Regions from separate parts of the Geodermatophilus sp. URMC 62 genome, predicted to be linked through region 1. Evidence: predicted binding sites of a transcription regulator. Region 1 holds the regulator's gene; each other region holds the start of a gene.

Evidence for each region. Region 1 encodes LexA, which represses DNA repair genes until DNA is damaged. Its sites were predicted from a motif close to TCGAACANNTGTTCGA; they were not measured.
Region 2: a site for LexA is predicted at 1,494-1,509, ahead of ACU616_RS25860 (DUF6504 family protein). Genes of this name have one in related genera too.
Region 3: a site for LexA is predicted at 1,627-1,642, ahead of ACU616_RS08005 (replicative DNA helicase). Genes of this name have one in related genera too.

Annotation. Positions count from the first base shown of each region.
Region 1 is NZ_JBRFHY010000001.1:338,910-343,456, reverse strand. It holds gene hflX (GTPase HflX) at 1-715, shown strand, start outside; gene ACU616_RS01590 (phosphatase PAP2 family protein) at 853-1,611, shown strand; gene ACU616_RS01585 (hypothetical protein) at 1,577-2,701, shown strand; gene lexA (transcriptional repressor LexA) at 2,751-3,530, opposite strand; gene ACU616_RS01575 (LysM peptidoglycan-binding domain-containing protein) at 3,819-4,484, shown strand.
Region 2 is NZ_JBRFHY010000001.1:5,393,783-5,398,329, reverse strand. It holds gene ACU616_RS25875 (phytoene desaturase family protein) at 1-153, opposite strand, end outside; gene ACU616_RS25870 (GNAT family N-acetyltransferase) at 156-746, opposite strand; gene ACU616_RS25865 (YbaK/EbsC family protein) at 761-1,348, opposite strand; gene ACU616_RS25860 (DUF6504 family protein) at 1,588-1,914, shown strand; gene ACU616_RS25855 (SAV_6107 family HEPN domain-containing protein) at 1,914-2,393, shown strand; gene ACU616_RS25850 (DNA polymerase III subunit alpha) at 2,390-4,547, shown strand, end outside.
Region 3 is NZ_JBRFHY010000001.1:1,670,015-1,674,561, reverse strand. It holds gene ACU616_RS08020 (single-stranded DNA-binding protein) at 1-252, shown strand, start outside; gene rpsR (30S ribosomal protein S18) at 345-581, shown strand; gene rplI (50S ribosomal protein L9) at 584-1,039, shown strand; gene ACU616_RS08005 (replicative DNA helicase) at 1,740-4,547, shown strand, end outside.

The DNA.
Region 1 (4,547 bases):
GACTGCGCGCGCGACCCAGCGCTCGGGCCGCGACCGCCACGCCGTGCCGAGCGTGGCCATCGCCGGGTACACCAACGCGGGCAAGTCCAGCCTGCTCAACCGGCTGACCGGCGCCGGCGTGCTGGTGGAGAACGCGCTGTTCGCCACCCTCGACCCGACGGTGCGGCGTGCACAGTCGCCCGAGGGCCGCGAGTACACGCTCACCGACACCGTCGGCTTCGTGCGGCACCTGCCGCACCAGCTCGTCGACGCCTTCCGGTCGACGCTCGAGGAGGTGGCCGGTGCCGACCTGCTGCTGCACGTCGTCGACGGCTCCGACCCCGACCCGCTCGGCCAGATCGACGCGGTGCACGTGGTGCTGCAGGAGATCGACGCCGCGGCGGTGCCCGAGCTGATCGTCGTCAACAAGGTCGACGCCATGACCGAGGACGACGTGCTGACCCTGCGCCGCGCCCTGCCGGGCGCGGTCTGGGTCTCGGCGCGCACCGGCGAGGGCATCGAGCGGCTGCGCGAGATCGTCGCGACCCGGCTGCCGCACCCGGACGTCGAGGTCGAGGTGCTCGTGCCCTACGACCGCGGTGACCTGGTCGCCCGCGTCCACCGCGACGGCGAGGTGCTCAGCGAGCAGCACGAGGCGTCGGGCACCCGGCTCTCCGCGCGGGTGGACGGCGGCCTCGCCGCCGCCCTCGAGCGGTTCGCCGTGCCCGTCGGCTGACCGGTCCTCCCCGCACCCCGCCGCCCGGGTGCCCGGCTCCGCGCCAGGCCCCGGGCGGCTCGCCGTCTGCCCCACCGTCCGCCTCGCCCTCGGGCGGCCGAGGTCACGGACGGGTCACGGGCCGGTACCGTGACCGGATGACCAGCGGCGTGGTGCGGCGCCGGGACGGCGCACCGGCCGGGGACGGGCCCGGCGAGCCCGCCGCCCTGCCCGGTCGCGTGGTGACCCCCGGCCGCCCGCCGTGGTGGCTGCTGCTCGGTGCCTTCCTCGTCGCGTCCGCCGTCACCGTGGACCTGCTCAGCCGCGGCTACCTCGAGTGGGTCGACCTGCGGGTCTCCGAGGCGGTCAGCGGCTGGGACCTGCGCGACTCCCCGGCCTACTGGCCGGTCTGGGCGGTCACCCAGATCGGCGGGCGCGGCACCATCCTCGCGGTGCTGGCCGTCCTGGTCGGCTGGCTGTGCGTGCGGCAGCGGACGCTGCTCCCGCTGGTGCGGGTCCTCACCGCGCTGGCGCTGCTCACCGTCGTCGTCTACGCGTTCAAGTTCGGCACCGGGCGCACCGCCCCGGCCTACCCGGGGTCGTTCTTCCACCGCGACGGGGCCTCCTATCCCTCCGGGCACGTGGCCAACGCCGTGCTCATGTGGGGGGTGGCCCGCTGGCAGGCGGTCGAGTACCGGCTGGGTCCGCGGGTGCAGCGCACGCTGTGGTGGCTCAGCGTGCTCGGGCCGGTGGCCACCGGTGTGGCCATGGTGTCGCTGGACTTCCACTGGGTGACCGACGCGGTGGTCGGCGCGGCCGTCGGCCTCCTGCTGCTGGGCGTGGTTCACGCACTGGACGCAGCCGTGCTGTCACGCTGGCCTCGTGCGCGAGCCGGCCGTCCGTCCGCGCGGTCCTGACAGGCGTCGCGGGCCCGTTTCCGGCCGTCGCAGGGCCCGCCGCGGGGCGGCCGCCCCCGTCTGCCTGGCCCTGACACTGGCGCTGACGCTGGCCGGCGCGCCGTCCGCAGGCGCCCAGGAGCCGGCCGCGGCGTCCGTCCGCTGCCAGGTCACCGATCCGCGGCTGGCCGAGCTGTCGGGCCTCGTCGACGTCGGTGACCGGGTGGTGGTGATGGCCGACGGCGGCGACCAGGTGGCGGTGTACGCGCTGGACGGCACCTGCCAGGTCGTCGACGTCGTGACCGCCCCGCTGGACCCCTACGACCCCGAGGACCTCGCGGTCGGCCCGGACGGCACGGTGTGGCTGGCCGACACCGGGGACAACAACGGCACCCGGGCCACCGTCGCGCTCATCGCTCTGCGTCCCGACGGCGCCACCGCGCTGTACCGGCTGACCTATCCCGACGGCGCGCACGACGCCGAGGCACTGCTGCTGGCCCCGGACGGCACCCCGTACGTGGTGACCAAGGAGGTCCTGGGCGCCAGCCACGTCTACCGGCCGGCCGCTCCGCTGGTGGACGGCGGCACCGTCGGGCTGGCCGACGTCGGCACGGTGTCCTTCACGCTGACCGGCACGCCCGGCGGCCCGGTCGGGCGTGCGGGCCAGCTGCTGGTCACCGGTGGCGCGGTCGCGCGTGACGGCAGCCGGATCGCGCTGCGGACCTACACCGACGCCTACGTCTGGCCGCTGGCCGGCTCCGACGTGCCGGGCGCGCTGGCCGGCGAGCCCGTGCGCGTCGCGCTGCCCGCGGAGCCACAGGGGGAAGCGGTCACCTTCACCGCCGACGGCGGCGCGCTGCTCGTCGCCGGGGAGGGCGTGCCCGGCGACGTCACGCTGGTCCCGGTGCCGGCTGCCACCGCGGCGTCGACGCCGGCTGCGCCGTCGGCCCCGGCCGATCCGTCGCTGGCGGGACTGCTCTCCGGCGACGGTGGCGGCCCCTCGCCGGTCACGGCCGGGCTGGTGGCCGCTGCCGTCGCAGCCGTCCTCGTCTGGATCGGCGGGCGGCTGCGCCGGCGGCGCGACCCGGCCGGCCCACCCGTCGGTCGGTGACCGGCCGACCCGCCCCCACGGGGCGGGTCGCTCAGCGAGCGGTGCGGCGTCAGACCCGGCGCAGCACCGTGACGACACGGCCGAGGATGGTCGCCTCGTCGCCCGGGATCGGCTCGTACGCCGGGTTGTGCGGCAGCAGCCAGACGTGCCCGTCGCGGCGCTTGTAGGTCTTCACCGTGGCCTCGCCCTCGAGCATCGCGGCCACGATCTCACCGTTCTCCGCGGTGGGCTGCTGGCGCACGACGACCCAGTCGCCGTCGCAGATGGCCGCGTCGACCATCGAGTCACCGGCGACGCGCAGCATGAACAGCGTGCCCTCGCCGACCAGCTCGCGGGGGAGGGGGAAGACGTCCTCGACCGCCTGCTCGGCGAGCACCGGGCCACCGGCGGCGATCCGGCCGACCAGGGGCACGTAGGTGGGCGCGCCGGTGTCGGCCGCGGGTGCGCCGGTGGGGGCAGTGGCGGGAGCGGCGGTCTCGCCCGGCGTCTCACCGGGCAGCCGGACGTCGAGCGCGCGGGGGCGGTTGGGGTCGCGCCGCAGCCAGCCCTTCTTCTGCAGCACCGAGAGCTGGTGGGCGACCGACGACGCGGAGGACAGGCCGACGGCCTCGCCGATCTCGCGCACCGAGGGCGGGTAGCCGCGGCGCTCGATCGAGTCGCGGATGACCTCGAGGACCCGGCGCTGCCGCTGCGTCAGGCCGTCGCCGGCCTCCGTGCGGTCGGGGAAGGTGCGGACCGCGCCGGTCCCCTCCCCACCCGCGCCGCTACCCGCGCGGCGGGACGTCCCGCCGGTGCGTGTGCGCTGGCCGGTCCCGCTCGTGCCCGCCACGTCTCCTCCTCGCCGGCCGTGCTGCCACGGCCCTCGTGTCCTGCTCCCGCCCGGCCGCGGTTCGTCGTTCAGGACCGCCGGCTGGACGGGACCGCCTCGGCGCCCGGAGGCGACGGCGGACGGGTGCTGGTCGGACGGTAGCGCCTCGGCGCCGGTACTTCAAACGTGTGTTCGAAACCCGCCAGGAGGTATCGGGGTCGACCCCGTCGGCGGGTTGCGCTAGGAATCGCACAGGCGTTCGATCGAACACGCGTTCGACCAGGTGGCACCGACGAGGAGGAGTGGGTCATGGGCACCGTGCGGCAGGACGTGCTGGAGTTCGACGCGACGGTCCGGGTCCCGTGGCGGCCGTCGCTCCGGCCGGGGGCCGGTGTCGGTGGCGGTGGCGGTGTCGGTGGCGGTGTCGGTGTCGGTGTCGGTGTCGGAGGTGTGGCGGCTGCCGGCCGCCCGGCCCGGCCGGCGGCGCCCGGAGCCCTGCCGGGCTCCGGCCCGCGGGTCGGCGGGCACCTGCGCCCCGTCCCCGACCACCAGGCCGCCGCGGCCGTGCGCACCGCCGGGCCGGCCACCGAGCGGCCCGGCGCCCGGCGCGACCCGGCCCGTCCGAGCGGGCGGCCGCTGCGCTCCGGTGCCACCGGTGGCCCCGTCCGCGGTGGCTGCGCGCCGGCCGCCGTGCGGCTGACCCGGCGGGGGCGGCGCCTCGTCACCGTGCTCGCCCTCGGCGGAGCGGTCGGTCTGGGCGCCTGGCTCGCGCCGCTGGTGGGCGGTGCCGACGGCGGACTGCGGCTCGCGGGGGAGAGCAGCGTCGTCGTCGAGCCGGGCGACACGGTGTGGTCGATCGCGGGGGAGGTCGCCGCGGACGGGGAGGACGTGCGCGTCGTGGTCGACGCCATCGAGGAGCTCAACGACCTCCGGGGCTCGTCCGTCGTGCCCGGCCAGGTCCTCCAGCTGCCGTGAGCGCGCGGTGCGGGGCGTCCGGGTCCGCCCTCGAGCTCCGGCAGACATGGACGAGAGGGCGGC
Region 2 (4,547 bases), 5.1 Mb from region 1:
GCGCTCCACCGTGGACACCGCCCCGCCGAGGACGTCGTCGCGCTCGACCACCTCGACGGCGAGCCCCGCGCGGGCCAGGTAGCAGGCGGCGACCAGCCCGTTGTGCCCCGCGCCGACGACGACGGCGTCGACGGCCCGGTCCGGCTCCCGCACGCTCAGGAGCCGGGGACCGGCCGCAGGGGCAGCCGGGCGCCGAGGATGGCGAAGGGGCGGGAGTCGCCGGGGAAGTGGTGTCCGCGGGCGAGGTCGACGAACCCGTCGGCGTGGTACAGCCGGAAGGCCTTGGTGTCGGCGTCGGGCGTGGACAGCAGCGCGGCCGGCGCCGGGACGCCCTCGACCAGCGCGTGCAGCAGCCGGCGGCCCAGCCCGCGGCTCTGCGCCTGGGGGTGGACGTGCAGCTCGCACACCTCGAAGGCGCCGGGCAGCCAGCGCTTGGCGGTGCGCCGGTCCAGCGCCGCGCGCACCTGGTCGTGCCACCACTGCCCGGGGGCGACGAGGTAGCCGTACCCGAAGCCGACGAGCTGCTCGCCGGACGGCGCGTCCGTGGTGGGTGCGGCCGCGAAGGCGCCGACGGCGCGGAACCCCGGGCGCTCGGTGTGCTGGACGGCGTAGCCGTAGCGGCCGGCCACCACCGAGGCGTCGTAGCCCATCGCCTCGCCGTAGATGGACAGCGCCTCGTGCATGTGGTCGCGCAGCCAGCCGACGGGGAGCTCGGTCACCCGCGTCGCGGGTGTCGTGCCGGTCACGGTTCTCTCCTCGCTCACGGAGCCACCGCGACGGCGGGGCCGGGGGTGGTCTCGGTGCGGGTGGTCTCGGTGGCCACGAGCCCGGTGCTCCCGGCGTCCTCCGCCCGGGCGGCCTGGGTCGGGCCGTCGCCGACCTCGGCGGCGGTGCCGGCGGTCAGCCGCAGCAGCTCGTCGTAGGTGGTGGGGAACACCGCGGACGGGTGCCCGGCCGCGGCCCAGACGCGCTCGTGGCGGGCCAGCTCGACGTCGACCAGCGTGCCGATCGGCGCAGGGTGCCCGAGGGGGGACACCCCGCCGATGGGCTGGCCGGTGTGCTCGCGGACGAAGTCGGCCGAGGCGCGCGCGACCCGGGGGACGCCCAGCAGCGCGGCGACCCTGGCGACGTCGACCCGGTGGGCACCGCTGGTGAGCACCAGCAGCGGCGCGCCGCCGACGTCGAACACCAGGCTGTTGGCGATCGCCCCCACGGGGACGCCCAGCGCCGCGGCGGCCTCGGCGGCGGTGTGGGCGCCGGACGGGAGCTCGTGGACCCGCCCGCCGGCGCCCGCCTCGGCGAGGAGGTCGGCGAACACGGCCACCCGGGGGTGGGTGGGGCGGCTCATGGGGCCGATCCTGCCACCGCTGTCGGTGCCTCGCCGTACCGTCCCGCGCGCACGGAGGGGCGCGGAGGGGGAGGCGGCGGGGCGGTCCTCCTCCCGGGCGGGTCCGGCTTGACGCGACGGGCGGGGTCGGGTGTACTCGACTTGTTCGAACACGCGTTCGAACGGTCGTCACCGCTCTCGGGACCTTCCCCGCCCGGGGCGGTGGCGACCGATCAGGGGCACGGGGTGGGGAGTCGGGCATGAGCCGGGTGCTGGGTGAGGTCGGCGAGCGGGTCGGCGAGGAGGTGCTGGTCGAGCGGGGTCCGCTCGGCCCCGCGCAGTTCTGGCGCGGCCAGGGGCGCTACGTCGTCGGCGAGCTGCTCGACTCGTGGGTGGAGACCGCGCCCTGGTGGCAGCGGCCCGCCGGCATCCCCGGCGGCGCCTCGGCCGACCTGGTCGCGGCCCGCGAGGTCTTCCGGGTGGAGGCGGTGCGGGCCGGGCGGTCGCGGATGAGCTTCGCCGGCGTCTACGACCTGTCCTGGGACGCCGCCGACAACCGGTGGTCGCTCGTGCGGGTGCACGACTGATGGGCGCCGCGCACGCCATGGCCGACCAGCTGCCGCTCCCCCCGCCGCTGCCGGCGGCCGCGGCGCAGCTGCTCGGCCAGGCCACCCGGGCGCTGGGCGAGGCCGCCCGCGCCACCGACGCGCGCGATCGCTACGCCACCGCCCACCTGGGTGCGCTGCGGGCGGCTGCCGCGGTGCTCGCCGCCCGCACCCGGCCGGAGGGTGGCCGTCGCCGGCCGCGCAGTGCCTGGGTGCTGCTCGGTCAGGTCGCTCCCGAGCTGGGGGAGTGGGCCACCTTCTTCGCCGCCGGCGCGGGCAAGCGGGCCGCCGCCGAGGCCGGGTTGTCCCGCGCGGTGACCGAGCGGGAGGCCGACGACCTGGTCCGTGACGTCGGCTCCTTCCTCGCCGTGGTCGAGGACCTGCTCGCGGGCACGCCCGAGCCCGCTCCGCGACCCCGCGTGGTCGGGGGCACCGCCCACCGTCCCGCGCGCGGGCGGTGACCGGGGACCCCTTCGTCCACCTGCACGTCGCCTCCGGGTACTCCCTGCGGTACGGGGCCAACCACCCCGTCGACCTGGTGGCGCGCGCCGCCGAGCACGGCATGACGGCGCTGGCGCTGACCGATCGTGACGGCCTCTACGGCGCGGTGAAGTTCGCGCTGGCCTGCCGCTCGGCGGGGCTGCGGCCGCTGTTCGGGGTCGACCTCGCGGTCGCCCCGTCGGTGGACACGGCCGTGCCGCCGGCCCGGGCGCACGTGCTGGGTGAGGACGACGAGCTGTCCGCGCGCAGGGCGGGCCGCCCGGGCGCGGCGGGACGGAGTGCGGCGGGACCTGGTGCGGCGGGGCGTGGCGCGGCGGGACGGAGCGCGGCGGGACGGAGCGCGGCGGGGCAGGGTGCTCCTGCGGGGTCCCCGGCCCGGCGCAGCCCGGTGCGCGGTGGGGCGAGCGTCGACCCGCGGCTGCCGCGGGTCACCTTCCTCGCCCGCGACGGCGCCGGCTGGCGGTCGCTGTGCCGGCTGACCAGCGCCACCCACCTGCGCGGCACCCGCGGCGAGCCGGTGGCCTCCCTGGCGATGGCCGCCGAGCACACCCCCGGGCTGGTCGCGGTGCTCGGGCCGGACTCGCCGGTGGGCCGGGCGCTCGCGGCCGGGCGCGCCGACGTCGCCGCCGCCCGGCTGTCCGCGTGGCGCTCGGTGTTCGGCCCCGGCTCGCTGGTGGTCGAGCTGGTGCACCACCGCGGCCAGGGCGACCGCTCCCGCGCGCAGCGGCTCCTGCGCTTCGCCACCGAGGAGGGCGTGCCGGTGGTGCTCACCAACGCCGTCCGGTACGTCGACGCCCTCGACGCGCCCACCGCCGACGTCCTCGACGCCTCCCGGCGGCTGGTCGCCCTCGACACCCGGCACGTCGACCGTCGCACCGCCGAGGGGTACCTGAAGTCGGGCAAGGAGATGGCCGAGGTCGCCGCGGACCTCACGGGCCCCGACCGCGACGCCGCGCTGCGGCTGCTCGAGCGCACCGCCCGGCTGGCCGAGCAGTGCGCCGTCGACGTCACCGGCGACCTGGGCGTGGGCTCGGTGCGCTACCCCGAGCTCGACGTGGTCACCGCGCCCGGCGAGCGGGGGATGAGCCCCTCGCAGGTGCTGCGCGCCCGCTGCGAGGCGGGGCTGGGCCGGCGCGGGACGGCACCGACGGAGCAGGTGCGGCGGCGGCTGGACGACGAGCTCGCCGTCATCGACTCCCTCGGCTACCCGTCCTACTTCCTCACCGTGGCCGACGTGGTCGACCTCATCAGGAGCCTGCGGGTGCGCGCCGCCGCCCGGGGGTCGGGTGCCGGCAGCCTGGTCACCTACCTGCTGGGCATCTCCGACGTCGACCCGATCCGCTACGGCCTGCTGATGGAGCGGTTCCTCTCCCCGCTGCGCCACCAGCTGCCCGACGTCGACATCGACGTGGAGTCCGCCCGGCGGATGGAGGTCTACGACGCCGTCATCGACCGCTTCGGCGCCCACCGGGTCAGCTGCATCTCGATGATGGACACCTACCGGGTGCGGCACGCCATCCGCGACGTCGGCGCCGCGCTCGGCCTGCCGCCGGCCGAGGTCGACGCCGTCGCCAAGGCGTTCCCGCACGTCCGGGCCGACCAGGTGCACGCGGCGCTGCGCGACCTGCCGGAGCTGCGGGCCAGCCGGCTGGGCTCGCGGCGTGGCGGCGGCACCGGCGACCTCGACCTGCTCTTCGACCTCGTCGCCCGGCTCGACGGGCTGCCCCGGCACATCGCGCTGCACCCGTGCGGGGTGCTGCTGTCCGACGCCACGCTGCTCGACCGCACGCCGGTGGAGAGCAGCTACCTCGGCTACCCGATGAGCCAGTTCGACAAGGACGACGTCGAGGAGCTCGGGCTGCTCAAGCTCGACCTGCTGGGCATCCGGATGCAGTCGGCGATCGCGCACGCCCTCGACGAGGTGGCCCGGGTCGACGGCGAGACCGTCGACGTCGACGCGATCCCGCGCGACGACCCGACGACCTTCGAGCTGATCCGCAGCACCCGGACCCTCGGCATGTTCCAGATCGAGTCGCCGGGGCAGCGCGAGCTGGTCGGCAAGTTCGGGCCCGAGACGTTCGAGGACATCGTCGTCGACATCTCGCTGTTCCGGC
Region 3 (4,547 bases), 1.3 Mb from region 1:
GTCATCGTCTCGGGGCGCCTCAAGCAGCGCTCGTTCGAGACCAAGGAGGGCGAGAAGCGCACCGTCGTCGAGCTCGAGGTCGACGAGATCGGCCCGTCGCTCCGCTACGCCACCGCGAAGGTCACCCGGGCCTCCCGCGGTGAGGGTGGCGGCGGTGGCGGCTTCGGTGGCGGTGGCGGCGGTTTCGGCGGCGGCGGGGCCAGCGACCCCTGGTCGACGCCGGCCGGCCCGTCCGACGAGCCGCCCTTCTGAAGTAAGGACCCCCCTGCCCCCCACCGCTCGCGAGCTCGCGGCGGGCCCCTGCAGGGGGGCCGGTTCCATCCCGTCACTTCCTGGAGAACCCAGTGCCCAAGCCCCCCGTGCGCAAGCCCAAGAAGAAGGTCTGCCAGTTCTGCAAGGACAAGGCGACCTACATCGACTACAAGGACACGACCCTGCTGCGGAAGTTCATCTCCGACCGCGGCAAGATCCGTGCCCGCCGCGTGAGCGGCAACTGCAGCCAGCACCAGCGGGACGTCGCCGTGGCCGTGAAGAACAGCCGCGAGATGGCCCTGCTGCCCTACACCTCGACGGCGCGCTGACCATGAGCACCCAGAAGCTGATCCTGACGCAGGAGGTCACCGGTCTCGGGTCCTCCGGTGACACGGTGGAGGTCAAGGGCGGGTACGCCCGCAACTACCTCCTGCCCCGCGGCCTGGCCATCGTCGCCACCCGCGGTGCCGAGAAGCAGGTCGAGTCGCTGCGCCGGGCCCGCGCCGCCCGCGAGGTGCGCTCGCTCGAGGAGGCCCAGGCCGTGGCCGGGCGCCTCACCGGCCTGACCGTCCGCGTGCCGGCCCGCGCCGGCGACGGTGGCCGGCTGTTCGGCCGCGTCACCACCGCCGACGTCGTCAACGCCGTCACCGCGGCCGGTGGTCCGGAGCTCGACCGCCGCCGGGTGGAGCTGCCCAGCAGCATCAAGACCACGGGCCGGCACACCGTCACCGTGCGGGTGCACCCCGAGGTCACCGCCCAGCTGCCGATCGAGGTCGTCGCCGGCTGACCGCGCGCGGCCGCCTGACGGCCGCTGTACCGCCCGTGAGGGGCGCCGGACACCGTCCCGGCGCCCCTCACGGCGTCCGGGGGTCCTGAGGCGCGTCCTGGGGCTGCGGAGGCCCTCACCGTGCTCGCGGGCCGTCGCCGGCACCCGGTCCCCCGCGGGACACCTCGGGGAGCCTGTGGGCCCACGGCGGTCGCGCGGGCGGCCGGGCGCGGCGCCGTGTCGACACCGGGCGCCGTGTCGGCACCGCCCGACCACCCGCCGGCCGTCGTCCTGTGGACGTGTGACCACCGGTACGGGTGGGTCGGGGCGCGCGACACGCCGGTGCCCGACACCGCGAGTTCTCCGGACTTTCTCCCGTCCACACCCGGTGGGCGGTCCCGGCGCAGGTCAGGCCCGGGATGGGGACGACGGCCCGCCCCCGTCCCCCGCCGTCTCCACATGTCGACACGCCTGTGTCCACCGACTTGTCCACAAGTTGTGCAGAACGCTCCCCACAGCGGTGTTGGACGCGCCCGGCCGCACTTCCTAACGTCCTCCCCGGCGGTCGACGTCGGCGGTTTCGTCGGCACCCCGACCTAGCCTCGTGCTCGAACAGGCGTTCGAGCGTGCGTGCCAGCAGTCCTGGTGCTTCCCCCACCAGACCCCGGTCAGCGGCCGGGGTCTGTCTGTGGGTGCGCCGGTGGAGAGAAGGAGGGCTTCCGTGGCGGTGGCCGACGATTTCAGCCGACCGTCCGCGACGGCGCCGGCGTACGACCGGCAGCCGCCGCAGGACGTCGCGGCGGAGCAGTCGGTGCTCGGCGGCATGCTGCTGAGCAAGGACGCGATCGCCGACGTCGTCGAGGTGCTGGCGGGCCCGGACTTCTACCGGCCGGCGCACCAGGTGATCTTCGACTGCATCCTCGACCTCTACGGCCGCGGGGAGCCGGCCGACGCGATCACCGTCGCCGCGGAGCTCAACCGCACCGACCAGCTGTCGAAGATGGGCGGCGCGGTCTACCTGCACACGCTCATCGCCTCCACGCCGACGGCGGCCAACGCCGGCTACTACGCCGCCATCGTCGCCGAGCAGGCGGTGCTGCGGCGGCTGGTGGAGGCCGGCACCCGCGTGGTGCAGCTCGGCTATGGCGCGGCCGGCGGGCGGGGCGACGTCGACGACATCGTCGACCGCGCGCAGCAGGAGATCTACGACGTCACCGAGAAGCGCATGAGCGAGGACTACTCGCGCCTCGAGGACGTCCTGCAGCCGACGATGGACGAGCTCGACGCCATCGCCTCCCGCGGCGGCACCGCCCGCGGTGTCCCCACCGGGATCCGCGATCTCGATGAACTGACGAACGGTCTGCAGGCCGGCCAGATGGTCGTCATCGCCGCCCGTCCCGGTGTCGGCAAGGCACTGGCCCTCGACACCCCGATCGCCACACCCACGGGCTGGACGACGATGGGTGAGGTCCGCGTGGGCGACCGGGTGCTGGGCGCGGACGGGCGTCCCACGACGGTCGTCGCCGCCACCGACGTCATGAGCGACCGGCCCTGCTACGAGGTGCACTTCTCCGACGGTTCGGTGATCGTGGCCGACGCCCAGCACCAGTGGGTCACCACTGACCGCGCCGCCCGCCGGCTCGGCGAGCGCGGCGAGGCCCACGTCCGGACGACGGAGGAGTTGGCCCGCACGGTCCGCTGCGCGACCGCGGACCGGCGGCTCAACCACGCCGTGGTCAACGCCGCCCCGCTCGACCTGCCCGAGGCCGATCTGCCCGTACCGCCCTACGCGCTCGGGGTGTGGCTGGGCGACGGCACCTCGGCTGCGGCGCAGTACACGAGCAACGACCCCGAGATCGCCGCCTACATCGAGGCCGAGGGTCTGGTCGTCGTCCCCACCGGGGTCGACCGGCGGTACTCGATGCGCCTGCCCGCCCGTCCGTCGCCCGCCGAGCGGCCCTGCCCGATGTGTGGCCGGCTGTTCGTGCCGAGGACCGCGCAGGTGCAGACGTGCGGCGAGACCTGCGGTGGTGCCCTGCGGGCCGGCGGTGGTGTGGATCGGCAGGCCACCTGCCCCGACTGTGGGGGCCCGTCCAGCGGGATGGCGCAGTGCCAGACCTGCCGTGACGACCACGGCACCGTGAAGGGCCTGCTGCGCGGCCTGGGCGTGCTGGACCACAAGCACATCCCGGCCGCCTACCTGCGGGCCTCGGTGGCCCAGCGGCGGGCGCTGCTCGCCGGCCTGCTCGACACCGACGGCACGGTCACCGGGGGTGGGGCGGTGCAGGTCGCCGTCACCGACCGGCGACTGGCCGAGGACGCCCGGGAACTGATCGCGGGTCTGGGTCACCGGGTGCGGATGAGCACCAAGCGGGTGCGGGGCCGTACCGAGGCCTCGTCCACCTGCTACACGCTGACCTTCAGCACCGACGACGAGGTGTTCGCTCTCGAGCGCAAGAAGCTCCTGCACAAGGAGCGCTGTGCCCGCACCTCCACCGCCCGCGGCGTCCGTCTCGTCACGGACGTGCGGCCGGTGGTGAGCGTGCCCGTCCGCTGCATCCAGGTCGACGCCGCGGACGCGCTCTTCCTGGCCGGCCGCAGCTTCATCCCGACGCACAACTCGACGCTCGGGCTGGACATCGCGCGTTCCGCGACGGTCAAGCACCACCTGCCGGCCGTCATCTTCTCGCTCGAGATGAGCAAGCACGAGATCACCATGCGACTGCTGTCGGCCGAGGCGAAGGTGCCGCTGCACCACATGCGCGCCGGCACGCTGTCCGACGAGGACTGGTCCAAGCTCGCCCGCCGGATGGGTGAGGTGGCCGATGCGCCCCTCTACATCGACGACTCGCCCAACATGACGATGATGGAGATCCGGGCCAAGGCGCGACGGCTCAAGCAGCGCAACGACCTCAAGCTCGTCGTCATCGACTACCTCCAGCTCATGACGTCGGGAAAGCGCGTCGAGAGCCGCCAGCAGGAGGTCTCGGAGTTCTCCCGTGCGCTGAAGCTGCTGGCGAAAGAACTAGAAGTGCCGGTCATCGCGATGTCGCAGCTGAACCGTGGTTCGGAACAACGGCAGGACAAGAAGCCGATGCTCTCGGACCTCCGCGAGTCCGGTTGCCTCCCGGCGGAGACGCGCATCCTTCGGGCCGACACGGGCGCCGAGACGACGATGGGCGAGCTGTTCGCCAGCGGGGCCACCGACGTCCCCGTGTGGGCGTTGGACGACAACCTGCGCTACGTCCGCCGGCACCTCACGCACGTGTTCTCCACCGGTCGCAAGCCGGTGCTGCAGCTGACGACGTCCTCGGGCAAGACCGTGCGGGCGACCGCCAACCACCCCTTCCTGACCTACGACGGCTTCCGGTCTCTCGGCGAGCTCGCCCCCGGCGACCGCATCGCCGTGCCGCGGCACGTGCCGGCGCCCGACCGGATGACGGTGTGGGAGGACGCGGAGGTCACGCTGCTCGCCCACCTCATCGGCGACGGCAGCTTCGTCCGGCGCCAGCCGCTCCGCTACGCCTCG